DNA from 3 places in the Mammaliicoccus lentus genome. Region 3 is predicted to be linked to each of the others. Evidence: riboswitches for the same ligand, from Rfam matches in the RefSeq annotation. Region 3 holds a riboswitch; each other region holds the start of a gene.
The links. Region 3 has a riboswitch for S-adenosylmethionine ahead of metX (homoserine O-acetyltransferase MetX). Riboswitches for the same ligand answer to the same signal wherever they lie in the genome.
Positions count from the first base shown of each region.

Region 1: another riboswitch for S-adenosylmethionine. It lies ahead of metK (methionine adenosyltransferase); the one in region 3 lies ahead of metX (homoserine O-acetyltransferase MetX).
Region 2: another riboswitch for S-adenosylmethionine. It lies ahead of gmpC (dipeptide ABC transporter glycylmethionine-binding lipoprotein); the one in region 3 lies ahead of metX (homoserine O-acetyltransferase MetX).

Region 1 is NZ_OX344834.1:1,067,722-1,070,051, forward strand. Features, by position in the region: gene pckA (phosphoenolpyruvate carboxykinase (ATP)) at 1-927, opposite strand, end outside; SAM riboswitch class I at 1,110-1,222, shown strand; gene metK (methionine adenosyltransferase) at 1,328-2,330, shown strand, end outside.
Region 2 is NZ_OX344834.1:659,541-661,870, reverse strand. Features, by position in the region: gene ACNMOQ_RS03065 (cation:dicarboxylate symporter family transporter) at 1-326, shown strand, start outside; gene gmpC (dipeptide ABC transporter glycylmethionine-binding lipoprotein) at 364-1,206, opposite strand; SAM riboswitch class I at 1,273-1,379, opposite strand; gene ACNMOQ_RS03055 (methionine ABC transporter permease) at 1,434-2,093, opposite strand; gene ACNMOQ_RS03050 (methionine ABC transporter ATP-binding protein) at 2,093-2,330, opposite strand, start outside.
Region 3 is NZ_OX344834.1:22,336-24,665, reverse strand. Features, by position in the region: gene ACNMOQ_RS00115 (DUF2232 domain-containing protein) at 1-29, opposite strand, end outside; gene metX (homoserine O-acetyltransferase MetX) at 110-1,078, opposite strand; SAM riboswitch class I at 1,147-1,248, opposite strand; gene ACNMOQ_RS00105 (AzlD domain-containing protein) at 1,315-1,641, opposite strand; gene ACNMOQ_RS00100 (AzlC family ABC transporter permease) at 1,638-2,282, opposite strand.

The DNA of each region.
Region 1 (2,330 bases), 1.0 Mb from region 3:
AACTGTACCATCTTTTTGCACACCAACATTCTCTAAGACTGTACCGTAACGAATAGCATCATATATTTGAGGTTCTTTTTCTTGGCTTAAACTTACAGTTTTAGCATAACAGCCACCTTCAATATTAAATACGCCATTTTCGTTCCAACCATGTTCATCATCACCAATTAATTTTCTGTTTGGATCAGCTGATAAAGTTGTTTTTCCTGTTCCAGATAGACCAAAGAATAAAGCAACGTCATTATTGTATCCAACATTTGCAGAACAGTGCATGCTCATGATACCTTTTTTAGGAAGAAGGTAATTCATAACTGAAAAAATACCTTTTTTCATTTCTCCAGCATATTCTGTTCCGCCAATTAAAATTACACGATGTTTAAAAGAAGTAATAATAAATGTTTCAGAGTTTGTTCCATCTTTTTCAGGGTCTGCTTTGAAACCAGGGGCACTTATTATTGTGAAATTAGGATTGATATTTAAAGCCTCTTCTTTTGTTTCAGGGCGGATAAACATATTTTGTGCAAATAAATTATGCCAAGGTAGTTCGTTTATAACACGTAAATCTAAACGAGTAGATTCATCGGCACCCGCATATCCGTTGAAGACATAAAGTTGTGATTTTTGGTTTAAATAGTCAATAACTTGATCATATAAATTTAAAAAACTGTGTTCAGAAATAGGCTGGTTTATAGAACCCCAATCTATATCTTGTTCCGTGTCTTCTTCTTTAACAATAAATTTGTCTTTAGGTGAGCGACCTGTGTATTTACCAGTTTCCATTCTAATAGCTCCGGATTCAGTTAACACACCTTCACCTGATTCTAAAATGTGTTTGTACAACTCAGATCTAGAAAGTTGTTTTAAAGTTGTTTCTTTGCTAAGAAGATTAGTTAATTCGATTGATTCTGTAATTGACTGTATTGCCATAAATGACGACCCCCATGTCTAAAAATTATTTTGTAAGCATTTTCATGGAATTAGTATAACACATTGAGATAAATAGTCTATACTAATAAACGAATTTATTGTTAAAAGTTTATGACAAAATATTTATTTCGTGTTTCATTGACATAATTCTAAAACTTTAGTATTATCATTTCTGACGGATTCTCTTATCCTGAGTGGTGGAGGGACATGGACCCAATGAAACCCAGCAACCTCTTTCTAAATGAAAGGAAGGTGCCAAACCGTTTGCAGACCAATATTGTCTGAACGATAAGAGCGAATGGACACGAGTGTGCCTTCTCTCTATTGTTTTATAGAGAGAAGGCACTTTTTATTTGCACTGAGGAAGAGACCGTACAACATAATCTAAAGGAGATTTTTTATGTCAAAAAACAGAAGACTCTTCACATCCGAATCAGTAACAGAAGGACATCCTGATAAAATTGCCGACCAAATATCTGATGCAATTTTAGATGAATTACTAAAAGGTGATCCAAAAGCGAGAGTCGCTTGTGAAACAACTGTAACTACAGGTATGGCTTTAATTTCAGGAGAAATATCAACTTCAACATACGTAGATATTCCGAAAGTAGTAAGAGAGACTGTAAAAGATATAGGGTATACTAGAGCGAAGTATGGTTATGATTTCCAAACAATGGCAATACTAACAGCTATCGATGAACAATCACCTGATATTGCTCAAGGTGTTGATTGTGCTTTAGAAGATAGAGACGATTTAACAGATAGTGAAATTGAGTCTATCGGTGCTGGAGACCAAGGCTTAATGTTTGGTTATGCTACAAATGAAACTGAAACATATATGCCGTTACCAGTATATCTAGCTCATCAATTGTCAAAAAGATTAACTGATGTACGTAAAGATGGCACTTTAGAATATTTACGTCCAGATGGAAAGACACAAGTAACAATAGAATACGACGAAAATGATAAACCTTTAAGAGTAGATACTATTGTTGTTTCTTCACAACATCATGAAAAAATAGAATTAGAAAAAATTCAACAAGATATTAAAGATCATGTTATATATCCAATCGTTCCTAAGGAATTATTAGATGATCAAACAAAATTCTTTATTAATCCTACTGGAAGATTTGTTATTGGTGGGCCACAAGGAGACGCAGGTTTAACAGGTAGAAAAATCATCGTTGATACATATGGTGGTTATGCTAGACACGGTGGAGGTTGCTTCAGTGGTAAAGACCCAACTAAAGTTGATAGATCTGGTGCTTATGCGGCTCGTTATGTAGCTAAAAATATCGTAGCTAGCGGCCTAGCTGATAAATGTGAAGTTCAACTTGCATACGCAATTGGAGTAGCACAACCTGTTTCAATTGCTGTTGACACTGCTGGTACTGGTAAAGTTG
Region 2 (2,330 bases), 640 kb from region 3:
TAGCAGCGTTATTTGTTGCTCAAATGTATGGCGTACATTTAAGTCTAGTAGAACAACTTATTCTAATGTTCACTTTAATGATCACGTCTAAAGGTATGGCTGCTGTTCCTGGTACTTCTATTGTTGTATTAATTACCACTCTAGGATCGATGGGATTAAATCCAGAAGGTTTAGCATTAATCATTGGTATCGATAGATTATTAGATATGATGAGAACGTGTGTTAACGTAGTAGGAAACGCACTCTCTACAGTCGTTATTTCAAAATGGGAAAATAAATATGACCATGAAAAAGGTCAACTATATTTAAATTCTCTAAAAAAATAACAAAAAAAAGATTCGGCTTGGGGGAGCCGAATCTTTTTTATTTTAATGAATCCTGTATTTCTTTAATTTCTTCTTGTTTTAAATCAACTACAATTTCTCCGTCTTTAGTGTCTTCTTTCAGAGCTTCTTTCGCTTCTTCTGAATGGTATAGCTCAGCAACTCTTTTTAAAGTTTTATTATCTTTATCTTTTGTATTTGCAGCTATAAAGTTGATATATGGTTTAGCAGCATTTGCATCTGGGTTTTCTGAATAGATAGGGTCTTTCTTAGGATTTAATCCTGCTTTAGATGCAACACCATTATTTATAACAGCGATATCTACTTCATCTAACGCTCTAGCTGTTTGTTGAGCATCGACTGCTTTAATATTTAAATTCTTTTTATTTTCAACTATATCTTTAGGACCACCATCTAATCCAAAGTCTTTCTTCAATTTAATATACCCTGCTTTTTCTAATAATTTTAAAGCTCTAGCTTGATTAGAAACGTCGTTTGGTATAACAACTTTAGCACCGTCTTTTAAATTTTTAATATCTTTTATTTGATTAGAATAAATACCCAGTGGAGCGAACACAGTTGTTCTAATTGGTGTGATTTCTGTTCCTTTATTTGCTCTTTGGAATTGATCTAAAAATGCAAAATGTTGGAATGAGTTTAAATCAATATCACCGTCTGACAATGCTTTATTGGGAACGTTATAATCCGAAAATTGTTTAACCTCTACATTAATATCTTCTTTTTTAGCTAATTCTGCTACTTTATCCCATACAGCAGTATCATTTGAAGCGATACCCACTGTTACCTTTTTATCATCTTTTTTATCACCACATGCTGCTAATAGTAAAACTAATGTCATTAATAATGTTAATACTTTTTTCATTTTATTCGCTCCTTTTCTTATGTATATAAATAAAAATCCCTTTTAAGCTTAGCTCAAAAGGGATTAACTTTATCTGCCAAGTTTAAAACTTGATGGATTTAGCACAGTTCTCTTTATAGAGTCCGCTGCTGAGATTTCATCGGGCCATATCCCTCAATCTCTCTTGATAATTTTTATTTGATTAATTCTGATAATACCTATCATATTACTCTAAGTCAATACTTTTTTTAACTTCTTCTTACAATTTTAGACAATACATTACCTAAAGATTGGATAAGTTGTACCATAATGACTAGAATAACGACCGTAATGACAATAACAATTGTATCAAAACGTTGATAACCATAAGCTAAAGCTAAGTCACCAATACCGCCTCCACCTACTGCACCGGCCATCGCTGTAGCACCAATTAAACCGATAATAGATGTTGTTAATGCTAGAATTAAAGACCCCAGTGCTTCAGGTAATAAGAAATGTCGAATAATTTGAAACGGTGATGCTCCCATAGAATGTGCCGCTTCTATGACGCCTGAATTCACTTCTAACAGTGAGTTCTCTACTAATCTTGCAATATAAGGCGCAACATAGACTGTTAAAGGTACTATTGCTGCAGAAGTTCCAATAGATGTACCCACAATCATTTTAGTAAAAGGTACAATAGCAATAAGTAAAATAATAAACGGCACCGAACGGAATATATTAATAACTGGATTTAGCACATGATATATAAAAGCATTTGGCCAAATACCATTCTTTCTAGTTATAACAAGTAAAATACCTAAAGGAATACCAATTAATGCACCGATTACTAAAGAAACAGTAACCATGTATAGCGTTTGGTATATAGCGTCATATAGTTGAGATGAATCTAAAGATGATCCAAACATTATGCTTCAACCTCCTCATATTCAATATTTAAATCTGTTAAATACTGAAAACTATTTTGAATTGCTTCTTGTTCTCCATTCAGACGTAGTGTTAAATAACCTACTGGTGTACCTTGAATGTCTGACATTGATGCAAACAGTATATTTATTTGTACGTGGAATTTAGTGATTAAATCATTGATAATACTATGTGTCACTTGTTCACCATCTATGTATAATTTAATGTCTGTAGCAGTT
Region 3 (2,330 bases):
ATATCGACTTTAAAAGACAAAATTTTCACTTCCCAATCTATTTTAAACATCTTTCTCTATTTTACAGATTTTTATACTTTAAAACAATGTAGGTGACTTTTTTAACGACTTAACGTGCTTTAAATTTATGTAATTTTAAGAAATGATAAACATATGGTGCCCAATCTCCAAAGTTTAATAAAAATCCGTCATGGCCAACATTATCTGGCACGAAGAAATGTCTATGATACTTGAAGAATCGACCGAGTGATTTTACTTGGTCATCTGGATATAATAAGTCATCAGTGAACCCTAGTGTTAATACTTTTGTATCTATTTGTTTTAAGCGTTCTTCAACATCATTTCGTCCTCTAAATATATCGTGGCTATCTAATACATCTAATAAAGTGAGATAACAATCTTTATTGAAGCTATTTTTAAACTTATTACCTTGATATTTTTGATAACTGACAACATCATCTGCTGAGAATCTTGCTTCATAATCTTTACTTGAACGATAAGTTAAAAAGCCTAATTGTCTTGCAATACTTAATCCGTCTTGACCATTCATTTGAATAACTTGTCTTGCAATTTCATTGAAAGCTCTGCTATAAGATGATGTCTTTTCAGTTGCCGCTAAAATAACAGCTTTCTTAACTTCAATTGACCCGTCATATAAAATTTCGAGAGACTGCATGCCACCTAATGAACCACCAATTAGAACATCAATTTTTTCATAACCAAAATGTTTCAAAGCCAATATATTAGCTTTAGTTACATCTCTCATCGTTAATGTATCTGGAAAATGGGGTGTATTTAATTTTGAACTCGACCCAAATGGGCTACCTATAACGTTAAAAGTTATAAATTGATAATCATTTATAGACAGATAACCACCATCGATAATTTCTCTCCACCAACCTGGATGCTCATCATCTCCATACGTTAAATGGTTACCTGTTAATGCATGACAGATAACAACAAGCGGTTGCCCCTTATAACCGACATGCTCATATTGAAGCTTTAAGTTATCAATCACTTCTCCTGATTCTGTTTCAAATCGACCTAATTCTACTGAACCTGTTTCACGAGAAATCATCTTATCTAACCCCCTCTTATATAATAGAAAAACTTCTTACTCGTTAAAGAAGTAAGAAGTTCTCATCATTCTTATTATGCGAGTAGACTCGTTGGTCGTAGCACCGTATCTAAGGTGACCGGTTGCTGAAGTTTCATCGGGCCAAATCCCTCAACTTCTCTGAATAAGCTTTACTATGTAATTAATATTAAGAATACTAGAAAAGCAATGCTCTTTCAATAACTTATACTTTGTTATTAAAAGACAAATCTTACAATAGCCATAATCAACATCCCTGCTAAAACAGATATTGTTAAACTACGCGTGACAAATGCAATAACAACAGTTGGCACTGCAACAAAAACACTTTCTAAGTTAAGTTGATATCCTGTTGATCCTTCTTGATTTAACATGCCTTCTACAATAAGTGCTGTAAATAAACAAACCGGCACAAATTGTAACCATTTAATGATTCCAGCCGGTAATTCAAATCTTGATAATAAAACAAACGGCGCTACTCTTATAACCCATGTTATAATGAAACACCCAGCTGTAATGAGTAGTAAATACATTGATATCGTCATTTATCAAACACCACCCCTGCAATTGAAGCGACTAATGTTGCTAATATAATAGAAAGAAACGTTGGCATAAATAACGTAAATAGCAACATACAAAAAATTGTTAAACATATGAGCCACAAATGATAAATTATTTTATTTTTTTGTATCGTTTCGATTGGAATTAGATTACCTATTAAACCACCTAATATCGAAGTTGTAACCCATAATATATATGCTGAAATGTTAAGCCCGTGCATCCATGTAGCATTTAAAGATTTTTCTTTTGCATACTTTGTAATAGCTACACCAAATGATTCATCAGTTACAAGAGTTCCAATTCCAATATTTGACCACAAACTATTGTTTTTGAAGGCTGGTACTAAAGCTAAACTTTGTAAGAATAAACGAGAATTCACAAAGAATATGGTTAAGAAAATAGCAGATATAGGAGATTGGATAGCTACAAGCGCACAAATGATAAATTGAGCAGCACCTGCATAAACAAAAATGGATAACAATGCAATTTCTAAAATGGATAAACCTGATGACACTCCAACTACTCCGAAAGCTATCGCAACACTAAAATAACCGAGCATTGTTGGTATACAATCTTTAACACCTTGTAAAAACAAGGATTTATGTATGCTTGCAGATTCCTGCACTTATAATACCTCCATTCTCAAGGAGATAGTTTCAAAGGTTAGTCTAAC